DNA from 3 places in the Enterobacter sp. SCRI0065 genome. Region 1 is predicted to be linked to each of the others. Evidence: predicted binding sites of a transcription regulator. Region 1 holds the regulator's gene; each other region holds the start of a gene.
What was found. Region 1 encodes LexA, which represses DNA repair genes until DNA is damaged. Its sites were predicted from a motif close to TNCTGTATGTACATACAGNA; they were not measured.

Region 1 (5,111 bases):
GAACTTGTTCATCTGCAACGCATGGTCGATCAATTTGCTGGCAGTGACTGACGGAACGGTCGCGTCGGCGGCATAGGGCGCATTACGCATGATGTCCAGATAGCAGTCGAGCTGTTCAGTCAGTTGCTCGCGGGTTAGCGAACGTTGACGAGAGCCCAGCAGCGCCGTACAACACAGGTTCATGGCGTTAGCGGCCCCTGCGTTGTTGATGCGCACCATCAGGTCAGCAGCGATATTATTCACCGTTGGGGTGAGCCAGGCAGGGCGAATCGCTTCGATCGGATCGATAGACTCGCGCCATTCCGGCACATGCTGGTTCAGATACGTCATCAGCGGCATCGGTTCGCCAAAGTTAACGTAGCCCTGACCGAGATTACGCAGCTTGCTCAAACCACGCAGCATTTGCGGCAAGCTCTCTTTCTCTTTCGTCGCACCGCGCAGTTCTTTGGCGTAAGTCCCCACTTCCATGACGTGCTCGTAACCGATGTAAATCGGCACCAGCGTAATGGGGCGCGTACCGCCACGCAGCATCGCCTGAATCGTCATCGATAGCGTGCCGGTTTTCGGATCGAGCAGACGACCGGTACGGGAGCGGCCACCTTCAACAAAGTACTCCACGGAATAGCCACGGCTGAACAGTTCGCCCAGATATTCGCGGAATACGGTGGAATAGAGCTTGTTGCCTTTAAAGGTACGACGAATAAAGAACGCACCCAGACGGCGGAAGATCGGACCTGCTGGCCAGAAGTTCAGGTTGATACCGGCGGCAATATGCGGCGGGACCAGCCCCTGGTGATACAGCACGTACGAGAGCAGAAGATAGTCCATGTGGCTGCGGTGGCAGGGCACATACACAATTTCATGGCCATCGTGCGCAAGCTGGCGAACACGCTCAGCATTGTTCACGTTGATGCCTTGATAGAGCCGGTTCCACGTAAAGCTCAGGATGCGATCGGATAAGCGGATCATCTCGTAAGAGAAGTTCGCTGCAATCTCTTCCATCAGTGCGATAGCGTTTTGTTGTGCCTTCTCGTGAGAGATTTTCTTGCTACGGGCTTCATCTTCAACGGCGCGGGCAATCGCTTTGGATGCCAGCAGTTTGTTGAACAGATCCTGACGAGCAGGAAGGCGTGGTCCCACGGCTGCCAGGCGCTGGCGAGCGAAGTGCATACGCGCGACGCGGGCCAATTTTTGCGCGATAGTCTTGTCGGTTCCGTGCTCATCAGCCATACGGCGCAGAGAAACAGACGGAGAGAATCGGACGAAGCTATCGCGACCAAGCCATGACACCGCAAAGAATTTTTGTATACCGTTAAGCATACGCAGCGGCGGGTTTTCTTCGCCTTTTTGACGCCCTGGACGACGACCAAACATCACCGACACCGGCACCATCTGGACATCCAGGCTGGGGTTACTGCGGTGCAGATCAAGGTAGTCGTGGAACAGCTTAATGGACTCTTCCTTCGGCGTGTAATAGGTAAACACGCGCGGGCCGCCGTGGATAAACACGTAGCGCGGCAGCAGAGTACCGTCAACCTCCAGCGGTTCCAACGGATCGGGTAAGTCGTGCGCCAGACATTGGGCGCGAAGCGTCAGTAAGTCTGCCTTCGAGTTATAAGGCAAAACGTACATAATAGGGCGCGAGGTATCGAGCCCTAATTCCAGCGCAGGTTCCGCCGGGATAGACTTACTTTTTACCAGGACGCTTAATGGTAAATTAAGTAATTTGTAGTAGATTCTTGGCCAGCCGGACATAAACGATGTAAAGCCTCTGGTTAATAATGCAATTGCGGCGCAAGGATAACAGAAAGCGCGCAAAATTTCTGTTGTTACCCGTCATACTTCAGGCTGTTGCGAAACGCGCTACAGCTATAGTTACTGACGCTAAATCTAAAAAAAGGTTCTTTTAATGGCCAATAATACCACTGGGTTTACCCGTATCATCAAAGCTGCTGGTTATTCGTGGAAAGGTTTCCGCGCTGCCTGGATCAATGAGGCTGCATTTCGTCAGGAGGGCGTAGCCGCTATCATCGCGGTCATTATCGCTTGTTTCCTTGATGTTGATGCTGTAACCCGCGTACTTCTCATTGGTTCGGTTCTTTTGGTGATGATAGTGGAAATTCTCAACAGTGCTATCGAAGCGGTGGTAGATCGTATCGGTTCTGATTTCCATGAACTCTCGGGGCGTGCCAAAGACATGGGGTCGGCTGCGGTACTGTTGGCGATTATCACCGCTGCCATTACCTGGGGCACGTTACTTTGGTCGCATTTACGATAAGCCTTCAGGAATCGAATAAGTCTCTGGTTTTTTGTGCAGTTTTTGGTTCCAAATTCACCTTTGACTGTATATACTCACAGCATAACTGTATATACACCCAGGGGGCGGAATGAAAGCGTTAACGGCCAGACAGCAAGAGGTGTTTGATCTTATCAGGGATCACATCAGCCAGACGGGAATGCCACCTACGCGAGCGGAAATCGCGCAGCGTCTGGGTTTCCGTTCTCCAAACGCCGCTGAAGAGCATCTCAAAGCGTTGGCTCGTAAGGGCGTTCTTGAGATTGTATCTGGCGCGTCACGCGGCATTCGCCTGCTGGTGGAAGAAGAAACGGGGATCCCTCTCGTGGGTCGCGTTGCGGCTGGCGAGCCACTGCTGGCGCAGCAGCACATCGAAGGTCATTATCAGGTCGATCCTGCCATGTTCAAACCGAGTGCAGACTTTTTACTGCGCGTTAGCGGTATGTCCATGAAAGATATTGGCATTCTGGATGGCGATTTGCTGGCGGTTCACAAAACTCAGGATGTACGCAACGGCCAGGTTGTCGTCGCACGTATCGATGATGAAGTGACCGTAAAACGCCTTAAAAAACAGGGTAATACGGTGCAACTGCTACCTGAAAACAACGAGTTTTCCCCCATTGTGGTTGACCTGCGCGAACAGACCTTCTCCATTGAAGGTTTAGCGGTAGGTGTCATCCGCAACGGTGAATGGCTGTAATCTCTTCCTGACAGGCTACGGTCTCCCGTAGCCTGACTCTCTTTTTCCTGCTCCGGTACTCTCTCATGTCTCTGCTGACAATCTCAGACAAGGCATTATGGCGTCTCGCGCTGCCAATGATCTTTTCGAATATCACGGTTCCTTTACTGGGATTGGTCGACACGGCCGTCATTGGTCATCTGGACTCGCCAGTCTATCTGGGTGGCGTGGCGATTGGCGCAACGGCGACCAGCTTCCTCTTTATGCTGTTACTCTTTTTACGGATGAGCACCACAGGGTTGACCGCTCAGGCGTTCGGCGCGAAAGATCCCGTGCGCCTGGCGCGAGCGCTTATTCAACCTCTTATTCTTGCACTTGGTGCCGGATTGCTCATTGTTCTGCTGCGAACGCCGCTGATCGACCTGGCACTGCATATCGTTGGTGGCAATGAAGCAGTACTGGAACAGGCTCGTCGCTTTCTGGATATTCGCTGGATTAGCGCTCCCGCCTCACTGGCTAATCTGGTCCTGCTCGGCTGGCTGTTGGGTGTGCAGTATGCACGTGCTCCTGTGATCCTGCTGGTCGTGGGGAACGTCCTCAATATTGTTCTGGATCTGTGGCTGGTGATGGGGCTGCACATGAACGTGCAGGGCGCCGCGCTGGCAACGGTCGTTGCAGAATACGCCACGTTTTTCATCGGCTTATGGATGGTCAAGCGCGTGCTGGCGATGCGCGGAATCTCCCTGGCGATGTTGAAAACAGCATGGCGTGGGAACGTCCGAAAACTGCTGGCACTTAATCGCGATATTATGCTTCGCTCTTTACTTCTTCAGCTCTGTTTCGGTGCCTTGACGGTACTGGGCGCGCGGCTTGGCCCGGAGATCGTCGCCGTCAATGCCGTATTGATGACGTTGTTGACCTTTACCGCCTATGCGCTTGACGGTTTTGCTTATGCCGTTGAGGCCCATTCTGGGCAGGCATACGGCGCAAAACAGACGGGACAATTGCAGGAGGTCTGGCGCGCAGCGTGTCGGCAATCTGGCCTGGTGGCGCTGGTTTTTGCTCTGATCTATGCGCTTTTTGGCAGTCAGATTGTGGCGTTACTGACCTCGATGTCTGAACTGCGTGAGCTGGCAGGCCACTACATCATCTGGCAGGTTGTACTTCCGGTGGTCGGTGTCTGGTGCTATTTGCTGGATGGCATGTTTATCGGTGCAACCCGAGGAGCCGAAATGCGCAACAGCATGGCAGTGGCGGCGGGTGGTTTTGGGCTCACGCTGTTTACCGTACCCTGGTTTGGTAATCACGGGTTGTGGCTGGCGCTTGCCGTTTTTCTTGCTCTGCGTGGGCTGTCGCTTGCGCTGATCTGGCGTCGTCACTGGCGCAATCAAACCTGGTTTGCCTAGCGGCTTCGTTGGGGGAAATGGTTAAAGATTCTGAATAACGAAACGTGTGCCGCATCCTCATCTACAATTATTATCAAGTCCAGCAGGAAATGAACGTTACGGACGATACAAATTGACGTGATACCCGAACGATGAGGATTTGATTATGAATAAAGACGAACTCGGTGGTAACTGGAAACAGTTCAAAGGTAAAGCGAAAGAACAGTGGGGTAAGCTGACTGATGATGACATGACGATCATCGAAGGTAAGCGCGATCAGCTGGTGGGTAAAATCCAGGAACGTTATGGCTACCAGAAAGATCAGGCTGAGAAAGAAGTCGGTGATTGGGAAAAACGTAACGATTATCGCTGGTAATCGAACACTTACCGACCTTTTCTACCCGAAAGTACATGGACGTACAATCCCTGGGGGCGGCTATTAGCCGCCCACTTTTATTTTCAGCGCGGTTTTTTCTTCACATGCACTGAATGGTCATGCTGGCAGGCATCCTGATGGCGACACGCTTCCACTTCCACACAGGCGGAACATAATCCGTGCGCTTCAATCACATTGTGGCGTAGCGCAAAGCCCATCTTTGCCGCTAAGGAATGCATGATATCCTCAACGCCTTCTGCACCTTTCTCTTTCACCGCTCCACAACGATCGCAAATAAACATCGCCGAGGTGTGTGTGGGCTGATCGAACAAATGACACAGCACGTAACTATTGGTCGATTCAACTTTATGCACA
Region 2 (5,111 bases), on a different contig from region 1:
ATAGCGTTAACACCGCCAGGTTGCATGATATGATCGATGCACAAATCCCCCCGGATGCGATCGCTTCCATTATCAACAGCGCTGCTCAGAAAAAGAACAGCGATATTCGTGTAACCAGTGACCAGATTGCGGGTTATACACATGTGCGGGCCACCGTGAACCAGGCTCCGATTGTTCTGGTTCCTAAGCAGCAGTTTGATGCAGCCATGAATGCTGTTGAATCAGGTTCCAGCACAGTTAGCGGGACCTCAGACACAGTGTTTGAAAGCTGAGTCACTTTTGCCGGGCGAAAGCCCGGCTAAAAGTAGTCTTATTTCACTACGTCTAATCAGTAAAACAACAATACGCCGCTTGAAAAGCATCCTAATAACAAGGCCAGAACGCTGCAAATGCCCGTGGTTAGCAAAGCAACCATAGTAGAGAATACCGCCAGGGTGGCAAAAAGAATCGATACAAAATCCATAATAAGAACTCCTGTTTAATCATTTCTCTGCAAAATACCCTTTGTTAGTCTCTTATTTCGAATCAAGGCAATTTATATTGTTTTCGCCATATGGATGGCTCAACCGGTTGTTTTTCTGCCCATAACCCCCTCTTTTCAATCCTTGCTTCCTGCTCGTCCCGCAGATAACCCGGTACGGTCGCATTACCTTTGTATCGGTACACCCAAGCCAATCCAGCTTTTACCTGCATCTGATTCACATCACGGCCATCGAGCATTACGGTTGCAAGTATTCGCCCATACATGTCTCGCTTGTCTCCAACCGCAAGCACTTTATGCCCTGCCACCATTTCCGTCAGAGCTTGTTTAGACCGCTGTCCAAACGGTTGTGCCTTTTCAGGAGCATCGATACCGTTAAGCCTGACGCGAGCTGATCCATTTTCAGTCAGTATTTCAACAGTGTCACCATCCAGCACTCGGACAATTTTACCTGTGATATCAGCCATTGCTCCCACGGGAATGCTTAGCATTATCAGTGGCAGTACCGTTAGCGCGTAATTCATTTTTCTCCTGTAAAGATAACAGATAAGTGTTACTATCATGATACATATTAATATCAAGTCAAGAGCATTAATAAAAATTGAGGAAGAACGTTATGTTGAAGTCTGTAAGTAAATTCTTTAATAGCGGTTTTAAAGCAGAATTTATTGGCGTTATTTTGTTAATTTTCTTTTTTTACCTCCTGCTTAGCAGGGCAGGTGAATCTTTCACCATCTATGAATTCATCACACCTTTACTTTGGATGAGTTTCATTACTGCTATCTGTTTATGGATACAGTCAATTCGCTTTTTCAAAAATGCGATCCGTAAACACAGTGAGTCAGATTTTAAGTTAAGCGCTGCTACTGCTATGTGTCTGGGGGTAATGTTTATGGCAGGAAGCGCGATCATGCAGAATATCCCCGCCATGTCTGCGCAATATCTAATTATTGCCCTAGCATCTGTTTATGGATTAGCCCTTTGCTTGTTTTCTGCTGCATCTTTACGTAGGGCCGCCCAGCAGTGATGGACGTGGCGAACGTCTTAAGCAACGCAGAACATTGAAGCTACGAGTATTGGGGACTTACCCCGATATCCGGTTAGAATATTAAGGTACTAATCTTGCACATCCAACCCCGGACTCATTTATTGACTTCTTGCGCAAAAGGAAAGAACCATTTCACATCTACCTCACCGGTACTGGAGATTGTGCCGAATTCAACGCCGGAATTACTCATTGAGGCATGGCTGAAAAAACTTAGAAATTACTCCCCTGAAGGCGCAATATCTGTTATTGACCTCTATCGAGGGTCACACTGGTCATGCGCTAAAGAAATTCTAAAAACGACAACTAACCTGGACCTATGGGTTATATCAGCTGGTATGGGTTTACTTCATAGTTCCGAAAAGGCAATTCCGTATGAAGCGACCTTTAACCAATTGCCTTTTGCACCTTCTTCCTGGTGGGAAATCCTGGCTGAAGCAAATCAACGGGTGCGTCGGTCCAGTTCGATAGCCCAGCTCATGAAAACACATCCCGGCGATAATTACGTTGTTTCTGGATCACCGGTCTACGTTGCAGCTGTTGAACGTGATATCAAATTAGGCATACCCTCTCTGATTAATCCTCTTGCACAGCTAACTGTCATTACATCAGGAGGTTATAAAGGAATGCTTGAGCCATATCTTGTCAGGAGCCATACAGGCATGTTGAAAAGTCTTAAAGCTAATATGGTTAGCCTGAACATTAAGTTAGCCAAATTCATTATCGAAGACAGAGTAAGGGGGCAGATCCCAGTTGGTTCTATCATGACGACATAGGGAACCAAATTTGCGCATGCGCAAAAAGCTTAACCACATTTGGCGTAACGTCAGTGTCGTCGTTACACTACGAGAGGGAGGGGTGTCATTGGGGTGGTTTGTTATTGGAGGCATCCCTCTCTTTTTTACACTTGAATCATAAAGGTAGCTTTTTCCTCGCATCTGTCTCTTGAAATCTTCGCACATGTAAATAATACTGTATAAAAACACAGTATAGAGTTGCATGTATGAAAACCATTTCACTGATACCACCTGACATTTATCGAGTCTCACGCACACAGCCTTTCTTTGGTGATTTGATACCATGTGGCTTTCCTCTCCCATCTGAAGGGATAGAAGACCAGCCTCTGGATTTGCATACCTACTGTGTTAAACGTCCTGCCAGTACCTTCTTCATTAGGTGCGACGGGCTTTCTATGATTGATGCCGGTATAGCACCACGAGATTTGCTGGTTGTAGATTGCTCAATTCAGCCGGTACATGGTGCAATCGTCATTGCCCGAGTTGATGGCGAATTCACCGTTAAAAAATTACAGCTTCGTCCTATTCCCGCATTAATCCCTATGAATCCAGACTTTCCTGTCATAGAAGTAGAGCCGGAATTACTGGATATTTTTGGTGTAGTGACTTTTACCATCCGGGACTATCTGCATGTTTCTGCATAGTGATGCCAACGCATTTTATGTAAGTTGCCAGACAGCAATGGAGCCGGGTCTTATCGGTAAACCGGTCATAGTCACGACAAATAACGATGGTGCTATAGCCGCCCTAAATACCGAAGCGAAGACGCTAGGCCTTAAACGTGGGCAGCCCTTATTTGAGATCCAGCAATTGATTCGCGATAACGACGTAAGGGTATTTTCATCAAATTTCGTACTTTATGGCGATTTTTCTGCACGTTTTCACACTACAATTGGCGAGAGTGTACCCCGCCACGAAATCTATAGTTGTGATGAGGTTTTTGCTTCCCTGCACGGAATGGACAAGCTTATCAGCTTCGATGATTTTGGTCGGGAGCTGCGAGAAAAGGTATATCGACATACTTCATTAAAATGCGGTATTGGCATTGCGGAAACCAAAACACTTTGCAAAGCCGCAACCTGGGCCGCCAAAAAATATCCTCAGACGCAAGGTGTAGTCGTCATAAGCCATCCCGCCAGACGTGACCGGCTATTGGCGCTAATTCCTGTCCGGGATGTATGGGGGATCGGCAGCAAACTTGCAAAACGCCTCAATGATATGGGTATTCTCACCGCCCTAGAATTAGCCAGAATGGATACACGTCTTGTTCGTAAGTTGATGGGAGTGGTTGTTGAACGCACCGTGCGGGAGCTGCGCGGCGAACCCTGCTTTGGACTTGATACTAACCCGCCTTCACGAAAGCAGATAATTGTATCCCGCTCATTTGGTCAACGCACAACCGACCTGGAAGATGTACGGCAGGCCATATGCGCTTTCAGTTGCCAGGCAGCAGAGAAACTGCGCCGAGATCGCAGTTTTGCAGGGGCTATTACCGTATTCATACAAAACAGCCGTCACAGCCAAACTGAACCCTATTTTTCAACTGTTGCACTCGAAGCTCTCCCTGTCACACAGGACTCACGGGATTTAATCCGGGCCGCTCAAACAGCACTTCATCGAATTTGGAAGCCAGGTGTTCATTATGCTAAAGCCGGAGTTATGCTTAGTGAAATTGGGGATGGCCGCGAACAACTGGACCTGTTTAGCAATAATCAGCCAGGAATAAACAGCCAGGCCTTAATGCAGACCATTGACAAGTTGAACAAGGCAGGACGTGGCACTATCTTTATGGCCGGTGAAGGAATTCATCGAATTTATAAAGGGAAACAGCAGTGGCTGTCGCCCTGTTATACGACACGCTGGAAGGATATTCCTATCGCCTGGATAAAATAAGAAACCCGCCCGGAGGTGAGTTGAAAAAAAGTTCTGAAGGGCTACTCCCCTGAAATTTCATACCTTTTCAGGGCTTCTTCACCTTCACTCTCTATAATCTCTCGTAGCGTTCGAGGGTAGACACCCACTCCTTTGTAATGAACGAGCTTTCCATGAATACGGAAGGTTCGCATCTGACCAATCGAAGGGCGCTTTCTAGGTCGAGTATTATCGAGTAGTTCATCAGGTTCAATACCATCTTGTCGTAGCGAAGAAAGGTGTTCGCGGATTTTCTCCTGCTTTTCCTTCTGTCTGAGCCTTTCTTCCTCCAGCAGGTCTTCGCGCATTTCTATGATGCGATTAAGATCCGCCCTCACGATACCCAATAGGCGCAAATCCATCTTTTTAAACACAGCGGTTCGACGCGTAATGCTTGACAGGTATTCAGTAACAGCGTTCACGGTAAGAGGCGTTTTTTTATTCATTGTCGTGGTCGCTTATAGTTTGTTGCTACCGGTGAGGCTGAAGGGAATATAAGTGTCCTGGTCGAGAACAAAATAGTTCAAATCTTCCATACGAAACGCTTTGCCTTTCTCCGGGCTGTACCAGATAAATCCACGTTTCAGCGCATCCTCGTCCACGTTAACAATCAAGCTGTACGGTTCCTGCTCCATTGCGCCGATTTCCCGGCCAAATAATGGGCTGTAAAGTCCAGATAAGCGAATCACACTCTCACGTTTTTCGTTGTAAGTGCGAATGGCTCGATAAATTGCTGAATGCTTGAACTCCTCAAAATCATACGGTTTGATTTTAAGAACAAGGCTCTTTGCGACAGCTTTGATTAACTCCCCCCCACTTTTACTGAGAAGCAAAAGCGTCTGTTCGATAGATTCCATCAACCTCTTGTTTTGCAAGT
Region 3 (5,111 bases), on a different contig from region 1:
GCAGGCGATTGTTGAGCAGGAGCGCTTAGGTCTGGACGTGCTGGTCCACGGTGAAGCCGAACGTAATGACATGGTGGAATATTTTGGTGAGCACTTAGACGGTTTCGTCTTTACCCAGAACGGCTGGGTACAGAGCTACGGTTCCCGCTGCGTGAAACCGCCGGTAGTAATTGGCGACGTTAGCCGCCCGGAAGCGATCACCGTGGAGTGGGCGAAGTACGCACAGTCTCTGACCGACAAACCGGTTAAAGGCATGCTGACCGGCCCGGTGACGATTTTGTGCTGGTCCTTCCCGCGTGAAGACGTGACTCGCGAAACCATTGCAAAGCAAATTGCGCTGGCGTTGCGGGACGAAGTGGCAGATCTGGAAGCCGCAGGCATCGGCATTATCCAGATTGACGAACCGGCCCTGCGCGAAGGCCTGCCGCTGCGTCGAAGCGACTGGGATGCTTACTTGCAGTGGGGCGTAGAGGCCTTCCGCATCAACGCCGCAGTAGCAAAGAACGACACCCAGATTCATACCCACATGTGTTACTGCGAATTTAACGACATCATGGATTCGATTGCGGCGCTGGATGCGGACGTCATCACCATCGAGACCTCGCGTTCAGACATGGAGCTGCTGGAGTCGTTTGAAGAGTTCGACTATCCGAACGAAATCGGTCCGGGCGTGTACGACATTCACTCCCCGAACGTTCCGAGCGTGGAATGGATTGAAGCGCTTCTGGCGAAAGCCGCTCAGCGCATCCCGGCAGAACGCCTGTGGGTGAACCCGGACTGTGGCCTTAAAACCCGCGGCTGGCCTGAGACTCGCGCCGCGTTGGCAAACATGGTGAAAGCCGCGCAGAATCTGCGTCAGGCTTAGTCATCACACACGATTGCCGGGCGGCGCTATCGCTTGCCCGGCCTTCGATTAATTCCCTGCGGATTTCTTACTGCCATACTGTGCAAACCAGGCCAGCATCCTCTGCCAGCCGTCTTTGGCGGATTCCTCGTGGTAGCTCGGGCGATAATCGGCATTGAATGCGTGTCCGGCATCGGGATAAACCACAATTTCCGCCTTTGCATTCGCGGCACGCAGCGCCTGACGCATAGTCTCCACGCTTTCCAGCGAAATCCCAGTATCTTGACCGCCATAAAGACCGAGCACGGGCGCATTAAGATCGACCGCGATATCAACCGGATGCTTAGGTGAATTCAGCGTTTTTTCACCGACCAGCTTGCCGTACCAGGCCACTGCGGCCTTAATTTGCGGATTATGCGCGGCGTAGAGCCAACTGATGCGCCCGCCCCAGCAGAACCCGGTGACCAATAAACGATGCGGATCGCCGCCGTTACGTGCGGCCCAACTGGCGACGTGATCGAGGTCGGCCAACACTTGCGCATCCGGTACCTTACTGACCAGATTACTGAACAACGTCGGAATATCGCTGTATTCATTGGGATCGCCCTGACGGAAGTAAAGCTCCGGCGCGACGGCCAGGTAACCTTCAAGCGCCAGACGACGGCACACGTCACGGATATGTTCGTGTACGCCAAAAATTTCCTGAACCACAATCACGATCGGCAGTGGACCGTCCACATCCTTTGGGCGAGCGTGATAAGCGGGCATGTTCTCACCCTGAGAGGGAATTGAGGTTTCGCCTGACGTGATAGCGTCTTCGGACGTTGAAACGATAGTCGACGCGAGAGGGGCGGCGGCAGGTGCAAAATTCGTTTTTTGAGTCATGGTATTCTCCGTACCCGTTGGTGCAAATAAATATAGACCTCAAGTTAACAATTCACAGTGCCCGAAACGGGCTATCTTTTGTGCAGCAGTAAAAGATATAACTTGTTAGTGTGATGATGATCACTATTTTATGGTAATTAACTGCAATCATTTTTATTCGTGGTGAGGTCTGTCACGAAATTTACCTCGGTGCTTCTGTAAAGTACCGTTTTACTTCTGCTGACAACCCACCCACAGAGGAGTCACCTATGTCTAAGTCTGATGTTTTTCATCTCGGCCTCACTAAAAACGATTTACAAGGGGCTACGCTGGCTATCGTCCCGGGCGATCCTGAGCGTGTGGAAAAGATCGCCGCGCTGATGGATAAGCCGGTTAAGCTGGCATCTCATCGTGAATTCACCACCTGGCGCGCTGAGCTTGATGGTAAAGCGGTCATTGTGTGTTCAACCGGTATTGGCGGCCCGTCTACCTCTATCGCGGTGGAAGAACTGGCTCAACTGGGCATTCGTACCTTCCTGCGTATTGGCACCACCGGAGCTATTCAGCCACACATCAATGTGGGCGACGTGCTGGTTACGACCGCATCTGTCCGTCTCGATGGTGCAAGCCTGCACTTTGCGCCGATGGAATTCCCGGCTGTCGCTGACTTTGAATGTACCACCGCGCTGGTCGAAGCCGCGAAATCCGTGGGTGCGACGACCCACATTGGCGTCACCGCTTCTTCGGACACCTTCTACCCAGGCCAGGAACGTTACGACACCTTCTCAGGCCGTGTTGTGAATCGCTTTAAAGGTTCAATGGAAGAATGGCAGTCCATGGGCGTGATGAACTACGAAATGGAATCTGCAACGCTGCTGACCATGTGCGCAAGCCAGGGTCTGCGTGCCGGTATGGTTGCGGGCGTTATCGTGAACCGTACTCAGCAAGAGATCCCGAACGCAGAGACCATGAAGAAGACCGAAAGCCACGCGGTGACAATCGTGGTTGAAGCGGCTCGCCGCCTGATCTAATCCCTTCTTTTCGAAACAAGGCCGACGCGTTCGGCCTTTTCTTTTTGCGTAGTGCCTCGCAGGAAATCCCTTTCAAACTGGACGTTTATACAGCACAATTCTATTTTGTGCGGGTAATGGTTTGATGCAGGAGGCGTTGTGGATATCTCAATCATCATTTATGCAGTGATTGCGCTAGTGGGCGCGGGTGTGGGCTGGCTGATGTCCAGCTACCAGCATGCGCAACATAAAGCGGATCAATTAGCCGATCGCGAAGAAATGGTGGCGGAGCTAAGCGCTGCAAAACAGCAGCTTACCCAGAGTGGACACTGGCGTGAAGAATGTGAACTCCTCAACAACGAACTCCGCAATCTGCGCGATATTAATACCTCGTTAGAAGCCGATCTTCGCGAAGTCACCACCCGCCTGGAATCCACCCAGCTGCATGCGGAAGACAAAATCCGCCAGATGATCAACAGCGAACAGCGTCTTAGTGAACAGTTCGAAAACCTTGCTAACCGCATCTTCGAGCAGAGCAATCGCCGCGTTGACGAACAAAATCGCCAGAGCTTGAACGGATTACTGACGCCGCTGCGTGAACAGCTGGACGGTTTTCGTCGCCAGGTACAGGACAGCTTTGGGCAGGAAGCGCGTGAACGCCACACCCTGGCGCATGAAATCCGCAATCTTCAACAGTTGAATGCGCAGATGACGCAGGAAGCCGTCAACCTGACGCGTGCGCTTAAGGGCGATAACAAAACCCAGGGCAACTGGGGTGAAGTGGTGTTAACCCGCGTGCTGGAAGCGTCTGGTCTGCGTGAAGGCTACGAATATGAGACGCAGGTCAGCATCGAAACCGAAACCCGTTCGCGGATGCAGCCAGATGTGATCGTGCGCCTGCCGCAAGGCAAAGACGTGGTGATCGACGCCAAAATGACGCTGGTGGCCTACGAGCGTTACTTCAACGCCGAAGATGACTTCACTCGTGAATCCGCACTTCAGGAGCATATTGCCTCGGTGCGTAACCATATTCGTCTGCTGGGCAGAAAAGATTATCAGCAATTACCGGGGCTGCGCTCGCTGGACTATGTGCTGATGTTTATCCCCGTCGAGCCGGCCTTTTTGCTAGCGCTCGACAGGCAGCCTGAACTAATTACTGAAGCTCTCAAAAATAACATTATGCTGGTGAGCCCGACCACGCTGCTGGTGGCGTTGCGCACCATCGCTAACCTGTGGCGCTACGAGCATCAAAGCCGTAATGCCCAGCAAATTGCCGATCGCGCCAGCAAACTGTACGACAAAATGCGCCTGTTTGTAGACGATATGACCTCGGTCGGGCAAAGCCTGGATCGTGCTCAGGATAACTATCGTCAGGCGATGAAAAAGCTCTCTTCCGGGCGTGGCAATCTGCTGTCGCAAGCCGAGGCGTTTCGCAGCCTGGGCGTTGAGGTAAAACGCGAGATTAATCCGGAATTAGCCGAACAGGCTACCGCTCAGGATGAAGAGTATCGTCTGCGTGATGGCGTAGATGAACAAAATACCCACAGTACAGACAACGATTTAGCCAGACAAACCTCCGACGAAACGCAGGCAAACCGATTCTTTCAGGGCGGTTGAATCGTAGGGCAAACGCGCCCAATCTGTTACACTTCACGAACATTTGACTGATTAGCAGGCACTGAGATGGTTGAGGATTCACAAGATACTACGCACTTTGGCTTTCAGACTGTCGCCAAGGCGCAGAAAGCTGACATGGTCGCTCACGTATTTCATTCCGTGGCGGCAAAGTACGATGTTATGAATGACCTGATGTCATTCGGAATTCATCGCTTGTGGAAGCGCTTCACTATCGACTGTAGCGGCGTTCGTCGTGGTCAAACGGTATTAGATCTGGCAGGTGGAACCGGTGATTTAACCGCGAAATTCTCCCGTATGGTCGGTGAGACAGGGCGCGTAGTGCTGGCGGATATCAACGATTCGATGCTGAAGATGGGGCGCGAAAAGCTGCGCAACATTGGTGTGGTCGGTAACGTTGAGTACGTTCAGGCAAACGCAGAAGCTCTGCCGTTCCCGGATAACACCTTCGATTGCATCACCATCTCTTTTGGTCTGCGTAACGTGACTGATAAAGAAAAAGCGCTGCGCTCCATGTACCGCGTGCTTAAGCCAGGTGGACGTTTGCTGGTACTGGAATTTTCCAAACCGATTATCGAACCGTTAAGCAAAGCCTACGATGCTTACTCGTTCCACATTTTGCCTCGTATCGGTGAAATGGTGGCAAAGGACGGAGAAAGCTACCGCTATCTGGCGGAGTCCATTCGTATGCACCCGGACCAGGACACCTTAAAAGCGATGATGCAGGACGCTGGCCTGGAGAACGTTGAATACTTCAA

Region 2: umuD (translesion error-prone DNA polymerase V autoproteolytic subunit) is a predicted target of LexA. The motif match lies at 2,497-2,516, and genes of this name have one in related genera.
Region 3: rmuC (DNA recombination protein RmuC) is a predicted target of LexA. The motif match lies at 2,815-2,834, and genes of this name have one in related genera.

What each region holds. Positions count from the first base shown of each region.
Region 1 is NZ_JCBAJB010000006.1:33,166-38,276, forward strand. Features, by position in the region: gene plsB (glycerol-3-phosphate 1-O-acyltransferase PlsB) at 1-1,755, opposite strand, end outside; gene AC6EMZ_RS16080 (diacylglycerol kinase) at 1,910-2,278, shown strand; gene lexA (transcriptional repressor LexA) at 2,388-2,996, shown strand; gene dinF (MATE family efflux transporter DinF) at 3,062-4,381, shown strand; gene AC6EMZ_RS16095 (CsbD family protein) at 4,527-4,736, shown strand; gene zur (zinc uptake transcriptional repressor Zur) at 4,820-5,111, opposite strand, start outside.
Region 2 is NZ_JCBAJB010000018.1:11,522-16,632, reverse strand. Features, by position in the region: gene AC6EMZ_RS22795 (hypothetical protein) at 1-272, shown strand, start outside; gene AC6EMZ_RS22790 (hypothetical protein) at 329-463, opposite strand; gene AC6EMZ_RS22785 (thermonuclease family protein) at 526-1,005, opposite strand; gene AC6EMZ_RS22780 (hypothetical protein) at 1,098-1,508, shown strand; gene AC6EMZ_RS22775 (hypothetical protein) at 1,691-2,302, shown strand; gene umuD (translesion error-prone DNA polymerase V autoproteolytic subunit) at 2,530-2,967, shown strand; gene umuC (translesion error-prone DNA polymerase V subunit UmuC) at 2,954-4,216, shown strand; gene AC6EMZ_RS22760 (H-NS family histone-like protein) at 4,258-4,680, opposite strand; gene AC6EMZ_RS22755 (hypothetical protein) at 4,693-5,091, opposite strand.
Region 3 is NZ_JCBAJB010000012.1:15,500-20,610, reverse strand. Features, by position in the region: gene metE (5-methyltetrahydropteroyltriglutamate--homocysteine S-methyltransferase) at 1-865, shown strand, start outside; gene AC6EMZ_RS21125 (dienelactone hydrolase family protein) at 914-1,729, opposite strand; gene udp (uridine phosphorylase) at 1,978-2,739, shown strand; gene rmuC (DNA recombination protein RmuC) at 2,878-4,335, shown strand; gene ubiE (bifunctional demethylmenaquinone methyltransferase/2-methoxy-6-polyprenyl-1,4-benzoquinol methylase UbiE) at 4,402-5,111, shown strand, end outside.